DNA from 3 places in the Vibrio agarivorans genome. Region 3 is predicted to be linked to each of the others. Evidence: riboswitches for the same ligand, from Rfam matches in the RefSeq annotation. Region 3 holds a riboswitch; each other region holds the start of a gene.

Region 1 (7,128 bases), 2.0 Mb from region 3:
AGTCTTTTTCATCTGTATTTCCTTTGAAGGTGATATCCCTACTGGTTTTCCCAGGGAATCCATTTTTTTAGTAATTTATCGGTAATGAAGTAAAGCGATATCGAGAGTAGCGCGAGTATAAACAGAGCAGCGAACATCTCATCAATGATCATCCGCGCATTGGCTTGCAACATCAGATAGCCAAGCCCTGCACTTGAACCTACCCATTCTCCTACTACGGCACCAATGGGTGCGACAACAACCGCAACACGAATACCGGATGCTAATGTAGGCAGTGCGGCGCGTAGTTGGATATGACGTAAACATTGCCACTTAGTCGCGCCCATGGTTTGAGCTAGATCGAGGTAGCCTCGTGGGGTATTTCGTAAACCGTCATAGCAGCACGTCGTGACTGGGAAGAAGATAATGATGGCAGCCATAACGACTTTTGAGGCAATACCATAGCCGAGCCACAGCATTAATATCGGCGCAATAGCAAACACAGGAATGGCCTGGCTCGCGATCAAAATCGGCAACAACCAACGCTTTAGCGGCTCAAACATCAACATTTGTAACGCGAACAGTAGCCCCATGCTCAAACCCAGCATCAGCCCCAATAAAATCTCCTGTGCCGTCACCCACGAGTGCCCCAAAAGCACATCATAGCGAGCAATGAGCCTATCCATAACATCAAGCGGAGCGGGCAATATAAAGCTTGGCAGCTCAAACACCACAACCACAGCTTGCCAAATCGCTAAGATGATCAAGGTGGTGATACATAATCGAATAACCGGGTGGTCAAGACGTTCTCGCACTGCTGTTTGAGAAACCAGTTGGTTGTACTGTGTGGTGTCAGTCATAATCTCGCTCCAACTGATCCAAAATAGACTGCTGTATTTGGGCACACTCAGTATCCAATTGACGTGGCGTTTGCGTCGCAGGAACCGCTAATTTTAGCGCGCTAGCGGGACTGCCTTGCAACACATACAGCTCATTCGCCAATCTCACAGCCTCTTGTGGATCATGGGTTATCAGCACGACTGTTTTGCCTTGCAATAGTTGAGCAGATAAGTTTTGTAGTTTGTAGCGAGTGACGGCATCTAAAGCGGAAAAGGGCTCATCCATCAACACTAGTGGCTTATCTTGCATCAATGTTCTAGCAAGAGCGACACGCTGGCGCATCCCTCCTGATAACTGACTTGGCATCGCTTGTGAATATTGCGCCAAGCCCACTTTTTCCAGCAATTGTATCGCAGCCTCACGACTTTGAGTGACTGTTACCTCCTTATGGCGATCAGAAAAACGTTGGCTTAGGCATACATTGTCGAGCACGCTTAACCAAGGCATCAGCAGATCTTGTTGAGCCATATAAGCGATACGATGCTCAAGGCCATGCCCATCACTCACTTGCAGCTTACCTGACACTGCGACCTTGTCCGATAACAAGCCCGCCAGATAACGAAGGAGTGTTGTTTTTCCGCAACCACTACGCCCTAGCAGCACCGTCCATTGGCCGGCGGTAATATTCAGCGTCAACTGCTCTAACGTGGCGGCATCAGCATCAAGGTACTGCAGGCGCAATCTCTCGAGACCGACACCTATAGCATTAGCGGACATCCGCATGACCTTGATAGAAATGATTCACTGGGCCATGACCTTGACCGACATTTAACTCATCAGCATGTACGATGGCTTGCGAGATATAACTTTTTCCTAGTTTGACCGCCGCTGTTAAGTCATTACCCTGCGCAAGATAAGAAGCAATGGCAGACGACAGTGTGCAACCTGTGCCATGCGTGTTACGGGTAGGGAAACGTTTTGCGCTGATCAGCTCGTCACTCTCTTGAGTGATCAACAGATCGTTACTGTTTTCATCTTTCTCTAAATGACCACCTTTCAGCAGAACAGCCTTAGCGCTAAGCGAACGAAGCTGCGCTTTCATCGCCCCCATCTCTGCTTGGGTTTGCGGAACCGATGTACCGATTAAAGCTGCGCCTTCAGGAAGGTTAGGTGTAATGATATCAGCAAGAGGAAGTAGCTCTTGTTTCAAGGTGCTGATGGCGGATTGCTCAAGCAATAAGTCGCCGCTTGTCGCGACCATCACAGGGTCAACCACTAAAAAGCGAGGTTGATACTGTCTAATTTTGTTGGCCACGACCTTGATAATATTGCTATCGGCCAACATACCCACTTTTACCGCAACGATGTTTAAGTCCGTGAATACCGCATCAAGTTGGCTTTCAACATGCTCCAATGGGATGGGCAAAATAGCAGAAACGCCCTGGGTGTTTTGCGAGGTAATTGCTGTGATCACCGAACAAGCATAACTACCTGTGGCAGAGATGGCTTTGATATCGGCTTGAATGCCTGCACCACCGCCGCTATCCGACCCTGCAATGGTAAGTACAATGGGAGTTTGAGAAGTGTTTACGTGCGTCATGATCGCTCCTAATGCGTGACGCAGAGGAACGGGCTTTAGTTGAGGCTAACATAGCCCTCATCAAGTTGACTGCCACTGTTTGACAGCCTTGCTAAAGCGCGATAGTTCCCTACGTCAGTGCTAACTGAATCAGGTTCAACGGGTCTCGAAATTCGATCTCAGCCATAAACTGGCCCCCCGACTATTGGCGTTATGATAGCAGTGAAATATCGTGCGATGCACCTGTTTTTAACGCTTATTGATTGTCTTTGAGAACTCAGTGAGCTTATTCCACTTCCTGTTAAGCTCCAGTCCCCGAGAAACTTTTCATTAAACCATGATTTCTTGTGCTGCTGGGAACCAAGACTGTGCCTTAATGGTGTCGAGTGGCTCATTAAATGACGCAATATAAGCGGCTTTCTCGCCCTCACCGAACGCACCTTTAACCACGATCATCTCACTCATGGCCTGTGCCTGGTCACTGATAAAACGACTAACCATATTTTGATTACCATCTTGATATTGCATATGGCGGCTTTGGTCTTTGATCAACGAAGAAAGGCAAGTCTGTAGGTCTTTGAGGGAACGGTTTGATTCAATGTGATAAGCATAACCATCGGCTATTTTTTGTCTTGCCCAATACTCTATTCCCTCGAGTTCGATAGGCTGACGAGTCAGAAATAGCCCCTGACTTTGATACAAGCAAGGCTCAATAACAACCGGAGTATGCTTAAATTCAGGTTGGCCCGATAGACTATCGGTGTATGGCGCAATAAGATTACACGGTTTGCTATTGTTGGCGGTTTGACCATTCCAATGAATCGGCACAAATAGCTCTGCCAATTGCTGCTGTGGTGAATACGTGACTTTCGCTAAGCACTCGCCGAAACGGTTGTGTAGGCGCGCAATAGACTGATCCTTTAAACCATACTTCGCCGCAGTATCAGGATGAACGAGTACATAAGGCTCTGGGGTGTGATCGCCTAATTGCGCAGCCAAGCCTGTGCGAGTCATGGTATGCCAGTGATCGCGAGTACGGCCACTATTCAACAATAGTGGATACTCACTATTGACCGTGCTCTGTGGTGGCTTATGACTAACAGGGACAAAGCGCGCCTTAGCATCAGCGGTGTAAAACTGACCATGGGTGAAAAAGCGTTGATTGACGACCTCCGTTTGGTGCTTGAGCACAGGCCATTGCTGTGGCTCTAACACGCTATACCCTTGATCATCTAACTGACTCAAGCCAATCAGAGAGAAATCTCGCTCTCCGTTCATGTTCCCTAACCCTGTCAGTGTCGCGTACTCTTTGAAAATTTCCCCTTCGTGCAGATAATCAAAGGCTTCACCAAATCCCATTTTTTGTGCGACCTGAGAGATAACCCACCAATCAGGCCTTGCGTCTCCGGGGCTTGGCATTACACGTCTTTGTCGCGACACTCGGCGTTCAGAGTTGGTCACTGTACCTGACTTTTCGCTCCAGCCCTGCACAGGTAATAACAAATCTGCCAGTGCCGTGGTTTCTGTCTGCTTGATGCAATCTGACACCACGACAAATGGGCAGTTTGCTAACGCTTGCTTGACCTTTTCTGAGTTCGGTAAACTCACCGCAGGATTGGTTGCCATTATCCACACGGCTTTGATTTTACCATCCGCCATGGCATCAAACATATCCACTGCCTTTAGACCTGGGCGATTGGCTAATAAAGGGGCTTGCCAGAACTCGCTCACCAACTGATGATGCTCTGGGTTATCAAGTTCCATGTGTGCACAGAGCATATTGGCCAGCGCCCCCACTTCGCGCCCCCCCCATCGCATTGGGCTGTCCGGTAACAGAAAATGGACCACAACCCGGCTTACCGATTTTTCCGGTTGCAAGGTGGCAATTGAGGATACTGTTGACCTTATCTGCACCGCTGGTTGATTGATTGACACCTTGCGAGTAGACCGTCACCACTTTGTTTGTCTGTGCAAATAGCTGGTAGAAAGCAGCAAGTTGCTCGCCACTTAGCCCCGTTTGACGCTCAATACGCTGCTCTTGTTGTGCTGATTCCAGCGCTTGTTCAAACTGTTGGGTATGCTTTTTGATAAAGGTTTGATCAACATGATTATGGCGATGAAGGTAATTTAGCAGCCCATTAAACAAGGCAACATCGGCTCCTGAGTCAATTGATAGATGCAGATCAGAGATCTCGTCAGAGTCAGTCTCGCGAGGGTCGATCACCACGACCTTCAATTGAGGATTAGCCTGCTTTGCCATGCGTAGACGTTGAAATAGAACTGGATGGCACCACGCTAGATTTGAACCCACCAATACCACCAGCTCCGCTTGCTCTAAATCCTCATAACAGACCGGAACCGTATCCGCTCCAAAGGCTCTTTTGTGGCCCACCACCGAAGAAGCCATACAAAGACGAGAGTTACTATCAATATTCGCTGTGCCCATAAACCCTTTGATCAATTTATTGGCGACATAGTAGTCCTCTGTGAGCAGCTGTCCAGAGACATAGAAGGCCACCGAGTCTGCACCATGTTGTTTTATGGTTTGGGCAAATTTCTCCGCTACCAATGAAGTCGCATCCGACCAGTCTAAACTTTGCTCACCGTGAGGCGTATTCAATGTTGGCGTCAGTAACCTTCCGTCTTGAATCACTGTCTCGCCGAGCGCGATCCCTTTTGTACAAAGTTTGCCATAATTAGAGGGGTGGCTTTTGTCTCCACGAACTTCAAGCTCTCCCGAGATTGTTGGGCGAGCCTCTACTCCGCAACCCACACCGCAATACGCACATGTCGTTTTTATCCAACCATCGTTCTGTTGAGTCACTACTATCACCCTAGTTATTCATTCCGTTGATTACCAATCACAAAGCAATATTCAATCCAACCGTAAAAAAATATAACTATTTGAATATTTATCCCTACAAAACAATAAGATAAAACAAAACTACCCCTAAAGTATTATATTGAATATTGTAATTTTATAACCAGCAAACAACTTACTTGCACCAGCTTGAACAGTTTTGCACCACAAAAGCCCAATTTATAGCAAATTTAGCCTTAAACACCCTGATAAACATGCTTACCTTCATGACACAAAAACCACCCAAACCATTGTTCAAAAAGAACTTTGCAACAAAGTAACAACAGTAATTTTACATCTGGCATTTAATTTGCCTCTAATCATTCAAGCAATAACCAATGACACGATAGGTGCTGGGCAGGAAGCAACATGACAAATACTCTATATCAATCCGGTCATATTACCCTCGTTGGTGCGGGGCCAGGCGATCCTGATCTCCTAACGATTAAGGCCATGAAGGCGATAGAAAACGCCGAGTGCATCATCTTTGACAACTTAGTCAGCCGTGAAATACGTCAACTATTTCCCCAAAGCGCGCAACAAATTTATGTTGGTAAAGCCAAGAATCATCACAGCTCAACACAAGATGAGATCAACCACACGTTGCTCAATTGCGCTCAACAGGGCTTGCGAGTTTGCCGTGTTAAAGGGGGTGACAGCTTTGTTTTTGGCCGAGGTGGAGAGGAGATGCTGTTTCTGGCTAAACACGGTATCAAGGTGAATGTTGTTCCTGGCATTACCGCCGCTTCTGGTTGCACTACGTATGCCAATATTCCACTCACACATCGTGGCCTCGCCCAAGGCTGTACTTTTATTACTGCCCATGCAGATAAAGACTTAAGCCTCAACTGGGATGCACTCGCGACACTCAATCAGACATTAGTGGTGTATATGGGGCTTTCAAAAACTCAATGGCTAAGTGACAAACTCTCTGCGTGTGGTATGTGCCCAAGCACGCCGGTCGCACTCATAGAAAAAGGTTGTACACCTGATCAGCGTATTGTGACTGGCACACTTGAAACTCTGACCCAATTAAAAGAGCAGCATGCCATTCAATCGCCTGCACTGATAGTCATTGGACGAGTGGTCAGTGTCTCGCAGCAAATGAGCTGGTTACAACAGCTTCAACAAACAGATAACAACGCACAGCCGATCAAGCTGTCAGCATAATTAACAGTTTCAATTTCACACGAATAAGTAAAGTTTAAGAGCAAAGGAATGAACTCATGACAAAACAAAGAATTGTGGTTGTCGGTAATGGCATGGTTGGCCATAAGTTTATCGACTCATTGATCGCCGCTGATCGAGATGACCTGGATATTATTACTTTTTCTGAAGAACCAAGACTCGCCTATGACCGAGTACAACTGACCTCTTATTTCACTGGAAAGACGGTAGAAGATCTGTCACTAACAGATGAGCTCTACTATCAAGAAAATGGTATTCATTATGTGGTGAATGAAAAGGTGACTGGGCTTGATACCGAGAATAAACAGGTGATCACCGCATCGGGTCGTGTGGAGCCGTACGATAAGTTAGTACTTGCTACCGGTTCATATCCCTTTGTTCCGCCAATCCCAGGCAATGATCAAGCTCATTGTCATGTCTATCGTACAATTGAAGACCTCGATGCCATTGAACTATCTAGCAAACAGAGCAAGTCGGGCGTTGTCGTCGGTGGCGGCCTACTCGGCCTAGAAGCGGCCAACGCCATTAAAAACCTTGGTTTAGAAACCCATGTCGTTGAGTTTGCGCCACGCCTCATGGCGGTGCAATTGGATGAGGGGGGCGGTGCCCTACTACGTCGTAAAATTGAAAGCCTTGGTGTGACTGTACATACCGAAAAAGCCACCACTGAAATCGTTGCAGG
Region 2 (7,128 bases), 350 kb from region 3:
GTGCGGCTATGTTAGCTCGCCAACTTGGCCATAAAGTGACGGGCTCTGATGCCAATGTTTACCCTCCAATGAGTACGATGCTTGAAGAGCATGGTATCGAAATCATTCAAGGTTATGACCCTGCTCAACTTGAGCCAGCCCCAGACCTTGTCGTGATTGGCAATGCGATGAGTCGCGGCAATCCCTGTGTTGAATATGTTCTAAACCGTAACTTTCGTTACACCTCTGGTCCTCAGTGGCTACAAGAGTTTCTCTTGCATGACCGCTGGGTACTTGCAGTATCTGGCACGCATGGCAAAACGACAACGTCAAGCATGCTGGCTTGGATTCTAGAGGAGTGCGGTTATCAACCCGGATTCCTCGTGGGAGGTGTGTTAGGGAACTTTGGCATTTCGGCTCGCTTGGGTGAGAGCATGTTCTTTGTGGTTGAAGCGGACGAGTATGATAGCGCCTTCTTTGATAAGCGCTCTAAGTTTGTTCATTACCATCCTCGCACTTTGATCATGAATAACCTTGAGTTTGATCATGCTGATATCTTTGATGATTTAGAAGCGATCAAGCGTCAGTTTCATCATTTGGTACGCACAGTACCGGGCAATGGTCGGATTCTGTCACCAAAGAGTGACAGTGCGATTGCCGATGTGCTTGACCGAGGCTGTTGGAGCGAAACGGAATTTTCCGGCCAGCAAGGGGACTGGAGCGCCAAAAAATTGCGTAAAGATGGCAGCCAGTTTGAGGTGAGTTATCAAGAGCAGGTTGTTGGTCAGGTTGATTGGGATCTAGTGGGCGATCACAATGTCGATAATGCCCTCATGGCCATTGCCGCTGCACGTCACGTCGGTGTCTCTCCACAGCATGCGTGCGAAGCGTTAGCGAAGTTTATCAATACGAAACGTAGGCTTGAGCTCAAAGGAGAGTTCAACGGTATTACGGTCTATGATGATTTTGCTCATCACCCAACGGCCATTGAACTGACATTGGGTGGCCTGCGTAACAAGGTGGGCAAAGATAAGATCATTGCGGTCTTAGAGCCTCGCTCCGCGACGATGAAACGCGGAGTACACAAAGAAACCTTGGCGGCGTCATTGTCTGCGGCAGACAGCGTGTTTATTTATCAGCCTGATTCGATAGATTGGTGTGTGAGTGATGTTGCGCAGCAGTGTGCTCAACAGAGCGATACTGACGATAACATCGACCGCCTTGTTGAGAAGATCGTCGCCAGCGCAAAGCCTGGAGACCATATTCTGGTGATGAGTAATGGAGGGTTTGAAGGTATTCACGACAAACTCCTGCGAGCTCTCTCCACCAAATAAACCATAAAGAGAAATAGCGCGTGACCACACAAACTGTAGCGAACAACAAGGCAATCACACTGGCGTTTACTGGAGCGTCAGGCGCACCTTATGGGTTGCGCCTGCTGGAGTGCTTGCTTGCCGCGGACTATCAAGTCTATCTTCTCATTTCGTCTGCTGCGCGTGTGGTATTAGCCACAGAGCATGGCCTAAAGCTACCCAGTGGGCCAGACGCTGCACATCAAGCCTTGGTAGAGCATTTGGGCTGTGAGGCAGACAAGTTAGTCGTATGCGGTAAAGAGGATTGGTTTTCTCCAGTGGCATCTGGCTCTGCAGCACCAAAGCAGATGGTGGTGTGTCCTTGCTCTGCCGGCAGTGTGGCTGCAATTGCCCATGGGATGTCGGACAACTTGATTGAGCGTGCAGCGGATGTCGTGCTTAAAGAGCGAGGACAACTGCTGTTGGTAGTGAGAGAGACGCCATTTTCGACCTTACACCTAGAAAATATGCACAAGCTTTCTCAAATGGGTGTCACCATCATGCCCGCAGCGCCGGGGTTTTATCATCAACCGAAAACCATCGAAGATCTGATTGACTTTATGGTGGCGCGTATTTTAGATCACCTAGGTGTAGAGCAGGGGTTAGTGCCTCGATGGGGTTACGATCAACGCAGCTAGCGTTTACCTTTAATTAACATTACAATTTGTGCCACTCAACGGGGTGCTGGCGTGAGGTCAGCTGAGAAAATACCCGTAGCGACCTGAACCAGATAATGCTGGCGTAGGCATTGAGAGACCTTGTTTAGGTCGCCCTGCCCAGCGATGACAAGGAATGTACACGATGACATCGTCTTCTTACTTAATCAGCGCTTTCGCGCTCATCTCAAGCTCTGCATTTGCAGCAAGCAACACACTGACAGTTTACACCTACGACTCTTTTGCTTCTGACTGGGGTCCTGGGCCGGCGGTCAAGCAGGCGTTTGAGTCTCAATGTGATTGTGAGTTGAATTTTATCGCCCTTGATGATGGCGTTTCTATTCTCAATCGCCTGCGCTTAGAGGGCAGCAACAGCAAAGCGGATATCATTCTTGGGTTGGACAATAACCTAATGACAGAAGCGCGTGAAACGGGGCTATTGGATACTCATAAGGTCAATACCTCGGCGATTACCCTGCCTGGTGGTTGGGAAGATGACACTTTTATCCCGTTTGATTACGGTTATTTTGCGTTTGTTTACAACAAAGAGAAGTTAGAAAACCCACCCCAAAGCCTTAAAGAGCTGGTGGAAGAGCGTGACGATATTAAGGTGATATACCAAGACCCAAGAACATCGACACCTGGGCAAGGGCTGCTGTTGTGGATGAAGTCTGTCTATGGCGACAAAGCCACTGAGGCTTGGCAGCAACTCGCAACGAAGACGGTGACTGTGACCAAAGGTTGGTCTGAAGCGTATTCGATGTTTTTAGAGGGTGAGTCGGATATGGTGCTCTCATACACCACATCGCCAGCGTATCACTTGATTGCGGAAGAAGATGAGCGATTTGCTGCGGCTGATTTTGCTGAAGGCCATTACACTCAGGTTGAGGTAGTTGCCAAAGTGAAGGGGACCGACAAGCAAGCTCTGGCGGATCAGTTTATGCAATTTGTCCTCTCTGAAGATTTTCAGGCGGCGATGCCTACGGGTAACTGGATGTATCCAGTGACCAACGTTGCCTTACCTCAGGGCTTTGCGACATTAACTCAACCTGAGAATGCGCTGAGTTTTTCCGCTGACGAAGTCGCACAAAAACGCCGAGGCTGGATCCGTGAATGGCAGCATGCGCTGACCTTCTAAGGCCAGTTGTGAATCACGTACCTAAAATAGGTTTATGGGTCGCGATAGCTATCGCGGCCTTTGTTATTTCAGCGCTGGCTGCTCTTGTGTCGTTTGCTCCGTCCTTAGAGATCGCACAGATCTGGAATGAACCCTACTATCGACACGTCACTAAGTTTAGTTTCTATCAAGCGAGCTTATCGACTTTACTCAGTGTTGGGCTCGCGATTCCGCTCGCTCACGCCCTCTCTCGCCGTCAATTCCCAGGCCGAGATCTATTGATCAAGATATTTGCTACAACGTTAGTATTGCCTGTGTTGGTCGGGGTTTTTGGCTTGCTGGCGATATACGGTAATCGAGGTTGGCTAGCGAAGGGGCTTGAGCTGTTTGACTTATCACTGCCTTTTTCCATCTATGGCCTAAACGGAATCTTACTGGCGCATGTGTTTTTTAATCTGCCGTATGCAGCGAGGTTGCTGCTGCAATCTCTCGAAAGCATACCTCAAGAGCAGCACCGACTGTGTGCACATCTTGGGATGGGGCATTGGTACAAATTTAAATGGATTGAATGGCCGAGGCTTCGTCAACAACTGCCGCATGTATATGGGTTGGTATTTATGCTCTGCTTTACTAGCTTTGCTACCGTTATGGCGTTGGGTGGAGGGCCAAAATCCACCACAATAGAACTCGCGATCTACCAGGCAATAAAATTTGATTTTGACTTGCAGACAGGTGCATTGCTTGCCCTATGGCAAATGCTGCTTTGTGGCTTATTAGCTATCGGGATCCAAAAGCTCTCAAAGCCAATGGCAGTCGAGTCTGGCAGTAAGGCAAGAGACAATTTTGTTGGTAAGGATCATTGGTGGTCAAAAGCATGGGACAGCTTTTGGATCATTGGTGGTGTATTGCTAGTGATCCCTCCGTTGGTGATGGTCTTTGTGAGTGGCTTGAATACGCAACTTTGGTCCGTTGTTAGTGATTGGCGTTTTTGGCAAGCGTTGGCGACGTCGCTTCAAGTTGCCGTGATGGCAGCCATGATGGCCTTACTGCTGGGCTTTTGTATATTGTTGACCAGTCGAGGCTGGCGTATGCAGATGAAAAATAGTCGAGCAAGCTTACTTGAACTGGTAGGCACGATTATTTTAGTCACTCCAGGGTTGGTGATAAGTACCGGGATATTTCTGCTGCTGCGCAGCGTTACGGATGTTTACAGCTTAGCATTTTGGGTCGTGGTTTGTGTTAACGCATTGATGGCTCTGCCCTATGTTATCAAGTCACTCGCGCAGCCAATGTTACATGTCGGTCAGCAGTACCAACTGCTGTGTGTTAGCTTGGGGATGACAGGCTGGTCGCGGATACACATCGTTGAGTGGCGTGCATTGAAGCGCCCGATCACCCATGCTTTTGCGATTAGTTTTATGCTCTCTATGGGTGATTTGAGTGCGATAGCCTTGTTTGGCAGTCAAGATTTTAGAACCTTGCCGCTCTATCTATTCCAACTGCTAGGGAGCTATCAGATGGAAGCTGCTGCAGTGGTATCTCTCGCGCTATTACTGCTCAGTGTCGGGAGTTTTACCGTGTTAGAAAAGCTGTTTGTTACCTCGAGGAGTAAGCATGCTAAGCATCACTAATGTGCTGTATGAATATCACCAACAACCTTTTCACTTTGATTTACAGGTCGATCAAGGTGCGATTGTGGCATTAATGGGGCCAAGTGGTGCTGGTAAGTCGACTTTGTTGGCATTGGTCGCAGGGTTTATTGAGCCGGCTCAAGGTGAGATTTCTGTATTAGCGCAGCGTATTGATCACACGCCTCCACATCGCCGCCCATTGGCGATGTTATTCCAAGACTATAACTTGTTTGCTCATCTCAGTGTACGGGACAACATCAGTCTGGGGCTTAACCCTAGTCTCAAGTTAACACAGCAGCAGAAACAACAGGTTGAACTTGCGGCGAACCAGGTTGGAATAGGGGAATATTTAGAACGGTTACCTGAGCAGCTCTCAGGTGGGCAAAAGCAGCGTGTAGCGCTGGCTCGGTGCTTTGTTCAGCCTCACCCTATTTGGTTGCTAGATGAACCGTTTTCAGCTCTCGATCCTGTGCTTCGTGAAGAGATGTTGCTGCTGGTGGCATCTTTGGCAGAAGAACGTGGCACGACGGTTTTAATGGTGACACATCACTTGAGTGACGCTAAGTCGATAGCCAGTCATTTTGCTTTTGTGGCAAATGCTAAGGTAGAGGTATCTGGTGAGATAAGTGAACTGAACGGTGAGCATCCACACTCTGTTTTGGCTGAATTTGTGGCGGCAAGTGCCGTTTAGGTTAGAGATAGAAAAATCCCCGCAAGAAGCGGGGATTGCAATTAAAGCTCTTCTGCATTGAGCTCTTTGAGCACTTGGAAGATTTCACGGAATGCCTTGGCAGGCTTACCGGCTTTTTTCTCTTTTGCGGCTTGACGTGCAAGTTGACGTAGGCGCTGACGATCGGCGCTTGGGTAAAGCTCCAACACATCGGCAATGGCACTGTCGCCCTCTTCGACCACACGATCACGTAAAAGCTCCAGCTTGTGTAGTTCTGCCGTTGCTTGTGAGTGCTTATTGCGTACTTTGTCGAGAGCGGCTTGTAGCGGCTCAGTCTCTTCATTACGCATGATCTTACCTATGTATTGGATCTGGCGACGACGAGCTTCTTTGTTGAAGCGCTGTGCGTCTTTGATCGCGTCACGTAGGTCATCACTTAGTGGAAATTTCTCGAGCACTGAAGGTTTCAGGTTCACGAGTTCTTCACCCAGTTTCTGTAACTCTTCCATGTCACGCTTCAGCTCAGTTTTGCTGACCCAGATAATCTCTTCTTCCGGTTCCCAGGGCGCTTTTTGATTCTTACGAGCCATGTTTACTGCCTTTTTTATCGATCTATAGAGCTATTTTAACAACAATCGTGGGGAGAAAGCGAAATTCTTGTTATTCTTGGAGTAATAAAAGCAAATTGATGAATTGAAGATGGATGTAAAACAGCAAGTTGCCGAGCAACGTAAACAACTGGAAGGTGCGGTCGCAAAGGCTCTAGAGCTGGCAGCGAAGCAATCAGATGCAGCAGAAGTTGCGATCAGTAAATCAACAGGATTGAGTGTCTCAACTCGTGGCTGTGAAGTTGAGAACGTTGAGTTCAATAGCGACGGTGCACTGGGTATCACGGTGTATCGTGGTCAACGTAAAGGAAGCGCATCCACTTCAGATCTCAGTGAAGCGGCTATCCAACAAACGGTGCTGGCGGCATTAGATATTGCTCAGTACACATCAGAAGACCCATGTGCGGGGCCTGCTGATAAAGAGTTTTTAGTTCAAGATATTCCAGACCTTGACCTTTTCCACCCTGAAACGCCAGATCCAGACTATGCGGCAAAACTTGCTATTGAAGCGGAGCAGGCAGCACTGTCTTACAACAGCAAAATCAAACAGAGTGATGGCGCGAGCTATGATAGCCACTACGGCATCAAAGTTTATGGCAACAGCCACGGCTTGTTGGCGAGTTACCCGAGCAGTCGTCATAGTATTAGTTGCTGTGTGATAGGCCAAGGTGACAATGGTGAAATGGAGCGTGACTACAGCTATACCGTTGCTCGTCACAAGGATGAACTGTGGACACCTGAGAAAGTCGGTCGTTTAGCAGCAGAGCAGACAGTAAACCGCCTCGACCCACGCCGCGTGGCGACAGGTGAATATCCGGTGATGTTTGCAGCCGATGTCGCAACAGGCTTGATGGGGCATCTAGTGATGGCGATCAGTGGTGGTAATCTGTATCGCAAAGCCTCTTTCTTGCTTGATCACCTGGGTGAGAAAATTCTCCCTGATTGGTTCCAAGTTGAAGAGAAGCCGCATGTTTTGCGTGGCTTAGCGTCTAGCCCATTTGATAGTGAAGGTGTGATGACACAAGATCGTCAGATTATCACTAATGGTGTGCTATCTACTTATCTATTAACCAGCTATGCAGCGCGCAAGATGAACATGACGCCAACTGGGCATG
Region 3 (7,128 bases):
AGTGCGTATGACTGCTGAGCCATCTGCTCCAGATAAGGTTCTGCAGCGGGGGAAATCAACGCTTTGAAGTCCTCAAGGTCACGCTTGGATTTACCCAATGCCCTTTTGACATCCGCTGCTGTTTTGCTCATTATTGATAACGAAATGTCATCCCAGTCGAGTTGATTAAAGCGCTGTAAAAAGCTCATGCCGTGTCCTTATCGATTACAATTCATCAAGGAATGATGTCAGAGGGCTTGATGCAACCGCATGTGATACTTGCCCTGCTAGTCCAGCTTCATAAGCACTGCGCCCAGCCTCAACCGCTTGTTTAAACGCACGAGCCATCGCGACTGGATTCGAGGATGCGGCAATCGCCGTGTTGACTAACACCGCATCTGCACCCATCTCCATTGCACGTGCTGCGTGAGACGGTGCCCCTATCCCTGCATCCACGACCACTGGTACATTGGCTTGGTCGATTATTATCTCGAGAAAGTCATGCGAAGCAATGCCCTTGTTCGAACCGATAGGCGCACCAAGTGGCATTACCGCAGCGCAGCCCACTTCTTCAAGTCGCTTGCACAAGACAGGGTCGGCGTGACAATACGGGAGTACAACAAAGCCATCACGCACCAACTGCTCAGCGGCGGCAAGTGTCTCGATTGGGTCTGGCATTAGATATTTAGGGTCGGGATGAATTTCTAACTTGAGCCAATTTGTGCCGAGCGCTTCACGTGCCAAATGAGCAGCGAAGATAGCATCTTTGGCATTCTTCGCACCCGAAGTATTCGGCAGTAAGTTAACGCCACACTCCACCAACGGCTTAAGAATATCGTCTTGTGTATCGTTAACATCAACACGTTTTAGCGCCATGGTCGCAAGTTCACTTGCAGACTCTTTAATAGCTTGAGCCATTAATTGGCTATTAGCGAACTTGCCTGTTCCGGTAAACAGGCGAGATGAAAAGGTTTTATCGGCAATCGTAAGCATGGTTTATCCCCCAGCAATCGCTTGAAATAGTGAAATGGCGTCACCCTCATTGAGGTGAGTCGACGGCCATTTATCACGTGAAATTACATGGTTATTGATCGAAAAGACGCAGCCCATACTTGGCAGCGAGAACTGAGTAATTATGTCTTCTAAGCTCGACTTCGCTTCTACTTGATGGGCTTGGTCGTTAATCATTATGGTTATCGTATTCATCATTTTTAGAAGTAACTATTGATTTGGATTCTCTGACTGACTGCCGCGATCGCTACATACATGGCAGGTGCTATCCACTGAAGTAGATAGGGCTTGCCAAGTTAAGCTGAGGCCATCAAACAGGTGAAGTGTATTTGTCTTTAACACTAGCGATTGCAGCGCCAAATATTGGATCGCCGCTAGCGCTTGATAGTTGCCCATCGTGCCAACCACTGGACCGACTACCCCACTGTCTGAGCATTTCCCAGCCTGAGGCAGTTCATCAAATGGGTAGATACAGCGATAGCAGCCTTGGTCTTTGTGATGCTTAAAATCAAACATACAAAACTGACCTTGCCACCCAATAGCCGATGCAAAGATGAGTGCAGTAGATTGATTGAAGCAGACTCGGTTAATCAGCTGCCTCGATTCGATGTTATCCGTGCAATCGAGTACCGTGTCCGCAAGCATGACTTCAAGGCTTAGCTGCGCTTCATCTAGGCGTTTGTTGATTGTGCGAATCTGACAACTGGCATTAAGCAAACGCAACTGATGAGCCATCGCATCAGCTTTACCGTGTCCGACTTGTTCTTCACGATAGACAACCTGACGCTGTAGATTGCTCGAATCTACAGCGTCATCATCAACAAGTACGACACGGCCGACACCAGCGGCGGCCAAATAGAGCGCAGCTGCTGAGCCTAAGCCCCCACAACCAACAATAAGTACATGGCTGCTTCGTAGCTTGTTCTGCCCTGCTTCTCCAATGTTTGGCAGCGCAATCTGACGTTGGTAACGGATAAACTCTTTATCAGACAGCATCGGTGAATACCTTGCGCTCATGCTTATCACCGTCACGATTTTCGGACTGCATTAGTGCATCAAACGCTTTTTTCACTTGCAGTGGCTCATCAGCAAGCGTGATTGCTCTGACAACCGCGAGGCTCGAAACACCACACTCCCAGACCTGTTGAGCATTGCTCAAGTCGATACCGCCGATCGCTACCGTTGGATAACCTAACTGGTCTTGCGCATAGGGTATCGAATCAATCAATTTCTGATAATGAGCCAAACGTACTAAGCCCTGTGGTTTGGAAGGCATCTGCTTGGTTGTCGTTGGAAAGATATGGCCTAACGCGATATAGCTAGGGTTAATCTGAACAATACGCAGCAGCTCATAATAACCATGCGTCGATAATCCTAGGCAAATACCCGCCTTAGCGAGTTGGCTAAGATTCGACTCTTCAATATCCTCTTGCCCAAGATGCACACCATACGCACCATGCTTAATCGCTAACTGCCAATAATCATTAATAAACACCTGAGCGTCGTATTGACGTCCAACTTCAATGCTTCGTTGGATCTGCTGCTCTAGATCCGGAGTGCTCGCATCTTTGATTCTTAACTGCGTTGTTTTGACTCCCATCTCCAATAGGCGCTCAATCCAGTCAGCGCTATCGACAACTGGATATAGCCCTATTGCTTCTTTATCCATAGCTGGAAACTGGGTTTGCTCAGCATTTGCCGCCCACCCAACACGAACACCTAACCTAGACTCTTCGAGAACGGGGGTTGGGAAATCACGAAAATCGTGCGCCCATGTTTCACGTGAAACATTCATCTGTGCACGCGCAAACGTAAGAGCATCTTCGAGCGGAAAATCTAAAGCCAGCAGTGTGACGACCCACGTGAAGTGATCGCTTGAGTCGCGGTTAGAGCGATCGGAGTAACGTATTACCCGAGTCTCACCTTGATGTTGCCAGACATCCATCAAGCTCCCTTCATCGATGACTGAGAGTAAGATACGATTTTCAGTACGCTCAAGTAGAGCAGCATCGGTTATGCAGAGCGTGGTTTGATAGGCAAATTCCAAGTCAACTTCACACCCACTGTCTTGTGGGTGCTGTAGGTTGTGCTTAAGGGTTAGCGTTTTTGTATCGGTTTGAATCTGGAAGCAAGGCGTTGGGCTTATGCCCAATTCAATGGCATCAATCGCAAAGCCGTGCTGCTTTGCGACCGATAAACACTGCTGTAGCGATTCCGTTAATTCAATCTGCTGACGCGGTACGAGCAGTTGCATTATTTAGTCCTCTAACGTTGCCGCTGGATGATAAAGTTCAGAGCCAGTCTCTAGAAATTCTTGGGATTTTTGACGCATACCTTCAAGCGGGTTATCGAGCATCTTTATCTCAATCGCTTGGTCAGCAGCGACTTGCTCTGTGTCTTTTGCGTATTCGCGTACCTCTTGAGAGATCTTCATTGAGCAGAACTTTGGCCCACACATCGAACAGAAGTGTGCCACCTTACCCGACTCTTGGGGTAACGTTTCGTCATGGAAACAGCGAGCCGTATCAGGGTCAAGAGACAGATTAAACTGATCTTCCCAACGGAACTCAAAGCGAGCTTTTGACAGCGCATTGTCACGTACCTGAGCGCCAGGGTGGCCTTTTGCGAGATCGGCGGCGTGAGCAGCGAGCTTATAAGTAATAAGGCCTGTCTTAACATCATCTTTATTCGGTAAGCCTAAGTGCTCTTTCGGTGTGACATAACACAGCATCGCGCAGCCATACCAACCAATCATGGCCGCACCAATCCCTGAGGTAATGTGGTCGTAGCCGGGAGCGATATCGGTAGTCAGCGGACCTAACGTGTAAAATGGCGCTTCATGACAGTGTTTAAGCTGTTCATCCATGTTCTCTTTGATCATATGCATTGGCACGTGACCTGGGCCTTCGATAATGACCTGAACGTCATACTCCCAAGCCACTTTAGTCAGTTCACCAAGGGTGCGTAGCTCAGCAAACTGCGCTTCATCATTAGCATCAGCAATCGAACCCGGACGCAACCCATCTCCCAACGACAACGCAACATCGTACTTGGCACAAATCTCACAGATCTCGCGGAACTGGGTATAAAGGAAGCTCTCTTGGTGGTGAGCCAGACACCATTTAGCAATGATAGAGCCACCGCGAGATACAATGCCCGTCACACGCTTTGCAGTCATAGGCACATAACGCAGTAGCAGGCCGGCATGAATGGTAAAGTAATCTACCCCCTGCTCTGCTTGCTCAATCAGCGTGTCACGCATCACTTCCCAATTAAGGTTCTCAGCAACACCATTTACTTTCTCGAGCGCTTGATACATAGGCACAGTACCAATCGGCACTGGGCTATTACGCAGTATCCATTCACGCGTTTCATGAATGTTTCGTCCCGTTGAAAGGTCCATTACTGTATCTCCCCCCCAACGTGTCGACCACACTAGCTTCTCAACTTCCTCTTCAATAGATGAAGAAACTGAAGAGTTTCCGATGTTGGCGTTCACTTTGACGAGGAAGTTGCGACCGATGATCATCGGCTCTGACTCTGGGTGGTTTATATTGGAAGGGATAATCGCGCGGCCTTCTGCAACTTCTTGGCGAACGAACTCAGGGGTAATGTCTTGTGGAAGGTTCGCACCAAAATGCTGACCAGGATGCTGCTGAGTCAGCACTTGATCGCGATATTTTGCGCGCCCCATGTTCTCACGAATCGCGATGTATTCCATTTCTGGCGTTACAATACCTTTGCGCGCATAGTGCAACTGCGTGACACGTTGTCCCGCTTTCGCGCGGCGAATACGCGGCAAATTGCCGTAGCGCAGTTCATCTAAAGTATCATCTTCTAGACGCTGCTTGGTGTACACAGAGCTCACATCATCGAGTAACTCTGTATCAAGACGCTCTTCGATCCACGTTTCGCGTAGCTTTGGTAAGCCACTATAGAGGTCGATAGTATGCTCAGGGTCGGTGTAAACACCAGAAGTATCATAGACGCGAATCGCCTCATTGGGCTCATAAATAGGCTGCTCTTTAGTGCCACCTACGAGAGTATCTGCAAGCGCTATTTCGCGCATTGGGACACGGATATCGGGGCGTGAGCCCTCAACATATACCTTGCTTGAATTTGGGTATGGTTGGACAGATAAGGTATCAATAAACTGTTTGGCTTCCAGTCTCGCTTGTTTGCGATTCGACATAGCATTTTTCCTTTATAACTATAATTGGGATAAAAATGCTTGGCGGATAGATGCGACAAGAGGCGTCGAAAGAGGTTGAGCGGTTCTTCCGAGCTTAATAAAGGTTCATATAGAATAGTTGAACGCTTTCTCTTGTTCCCTTCGCTGGTATTAACCAGATCAGGTTCAACGGATCCCGAATGAACGGTCTCAGCCTTAAGGCACTCCGACAAGTATCAGCTCACTATGTTGCTGTGAGTGGTTCGATTATAGAAAAATGTTGGCGACAAACCAATCGGATCACTCAATATTGTTAGCTCTTTATCAAAATTTGAAAGCCAATCCAGGCCGCTGAAATACTTAGAAATACATTGAGCAGCACATTAAGACCCATCTTAAAGAAAGCGCCTTGCTGCATCAGCAGCACATTGTCCATAGAAAAAGTAGAGAACGTAGTCAGTGCCCCTAAGAAGCCTAACCCAATAATTTGACGCCATGGCTCAGTAGCGAGAAGTTCATTCTCAAAGGCAGCGATCAGGCAGCCCATCGCAAACGAACCGATGACATTGACGGTCAATGTGCCATAAGGGAAACCACGACCAAAAAGCTGTACACACAACTCAGAAACTAAATATCTTGAACAAGCACCAAAAGCACCACCGAGCGCGATGAAGCCCAAAATGGAAAACTGACCCATTTCCCCTCTCCCTTTTTTGCAAAAACTGCCGAAAATTTATGCTGATAAGTATACGTGTATACCAGCAAACGACAACAAAATGAGAAAGTTACAGGCGTCACTTATTCCAAGCTAACAACGCTTTACTGGTCAGCATGCACAAAAAAAGGTGCCCAATGGACACCTTTCTTAAAATCGAGGTTTGATGATTAACCTTCTAGCAAGTTATTGCCGTTAATAGCAATCTTGCGAGGTTTCATCGCTTCAGGGATCTCGCGCTCTAGATCAACGTGCAACAAGCCGTTTTCCATCGTCGCACCAACCACCTTGACATAATCTGCTAGTTGGAACTTACGCTCAAAGTCGCGCTCTGCAATACCTTGATAAACGTAGTTCTTACCCTCATCTGCTTTACGCTCACCTTTTACGATCAACATATTTTCTTTCTGTGTCAGATCGATTTGGTCATCGGCGAAGCCTGCTACTGCCATAGTAATGCGGTAGTGGTTTTCATCTTTTTGCTCGATGTTGTATGGAGGGTAACCGCCTGAAGTATTTTTCGCTGAGTTTGCTTCCATCATATTGAATAGACGATCGAAGCCAATTGCGTTGCGGTAAAGTGGAGTGAAATCTACAGTTCTCATAATGCTATCCTTTTAGTAAGCAATAGTCTTAGCGTTAATACTGATGATCAAAACTGTGGCTGATCATTTTGCTCGCTAAGAGATCTCTCGGCACTCCTCTTGGTCTCACCTCGGACGACTCTGGGACATGCTTACGGATCAAGTTTAAATTGTTTGCCACTTCCCTATCCTCTCGTGAGCAATAGTTCGTTGGCACTTTAAAGAGGGAAAACTTCTAGTCTCTAGCAAGTTCGTCCACCTCTTCATAAACAGATATAGGGACGAGTCAAAACGCTTTCAAGAGAATAAATACAAATAATTTATAACTGCATGATTTTATGTAGATTAAAAACTAAAAAACACCGCCGTTTTTAAGGGCGGTGTTTTAACTTGAGTCGTGATTGAGAGCGAGAATCTAGACGTCTAGGTTCGCTACTTTCAATGCATTTTCTTCAATAAAGTTACGACGTGGCTCAACTTGGTCACCCATAAGAGTCGTGAACAGTTGGTCAGCACCCACCGCATCTTCAATCGTTACCTGCATCATACGACGCGTTTCTGGATCCATTGTCGTTTCCCAAAGCTGATCTGGGTTCATCTCACCTAGACCTTTGTAGCGCTGTAGGCTTAGACCACGACGAGACTCTTTAATTAGCCAGTTTAGGGCT

Evidence for each region. Region 3 has a riboswitch for thiamine pyrophosphate ahead of thiC (phosphomethylpyrimidine synthase ThiC). Riboswitches for the same ligand answer to the same signal wherever they lie in the genome.
Region 1: another riboswitch for thiamine pyrophosphate. It lies ahead of thiD (bifunctional hydroxymethylpyrimidine kinase/phosphomethylpyrimidine kinase); the one in region 3 lies ahead of thiC (phosphomethylpyrimidine synthase ThiC).
Region 2: another riboswitch for thiamine pyrophosphate. It lies ahead of thiB (thiamine ABC transporter substrate binding subunit); the one in region 3 lies ahead of thiC (phosphomethylpyrimidine synthase ThiC).

What each region holds. Positions count from the first base shown of each region.
Region 1 covers NZ_JAUFQF010000004.1:2,903,011-2,910,138, forward strand. Annotated here, with positions in the region: gene QWZ05_RS21815 (ABC transporter substrate-binding protein) at 1-12, opposite strand, end outside; gene QWZ05_RS21820 (ABC transporter permease) at 39-839, opposite strand; gene QWZ05_RS21825 (ABC transporter ATP-binding protein) at 832-1,596, opposite strand; gene thiD (bifunctional hydroxymethylpyrimidine kinase/phosphomethylpyrimidine kinase) at 1,586-2,419, opposite strand; TPP riboswitch at 2,509-2,609, opposite strand; partial or broken gene QWZ05_RS21835 (molybdopterin oxidoreductase family protein) at 2,729-5,222, opposite strand; gene cobA (uroporphyrinogen-III C-methyltransferase) at 5,628-6,428, shown strand; gene nirB (nitrite reductase large subunit NirB) at 6,485-7,128, shown strand, end outside.
Region 2 covers NZ_JAUFQF010000004.1:593,932-601,059, reverse strand. Annotated here, with positions in the region: gene mpl (UDP-N-acetylmuramate:L-alanyl-gamma-D-glutamyl-meso-diaminopimelate ligase) at 1-1,313, shown strand, start outside; gene QWZ05_RS11195 (flavin prenyltransferase UbiX) at 1,334-1,969, shown strand; TPP riboswitch at 1,999-2,096, shown strand; gene thiB (thiamine ABC transporter substrate binding subunit) at 2,133-3,125, shown strand; gene thiP (thiamine/thiamine pyrophosphate ABC transporter permease ThiP) at 3,101-4,735, shown strand; gene thiQ (thiamine ABC transporter ATP-binding protein) at 4,719-5,426, shown strand; gene yjgA (ribosome biogenesis factor YjgA) at 5,468-5,995, opposite strand; gene pmbA (metalloprotease PmbA) at 6,105-7,128, shown strand, end outside.
Region 3 covers NZ_JAUFQF010000004.1:945,644-952,771, reverse strand. Annotated here, with positions in the region: gene thiH (2-iminoacetate synthase ThiH) at 1-188, opposite strand, end outside; gene QWZ05_RS12905 (thiazole synthase) at 205-972, opposite strand; gene thiS (sulfur carrier protein ThiS) at 976-1,185, opposite strand; gene QWZ05_RS12895 (HesA/MoeB/ThiF family protein) at 1,201-1,986, opposite strand; gene QWZ05_RS12890 (thiamine phosphate synthase) at 1,976-3,244, opposite strand; gene thiC (phosphomethylpyrimidine synthase ThiC) at 3,248-5,182, opposite strand; TPP riboswitch at 5,302-5,400, opposite strand; gene crcB (fluoride efflux transporter CrcB) at 5,475-5,858, opposite strand; gene QWZ05_RS12875 (Hsp20 family protein) at 6,047-6,481, opposite strand; gene gyrB (DNA topoisomerase (ATP-hydrolyzing) subunit B) at 6,876-7,128, opposite strand, start outside.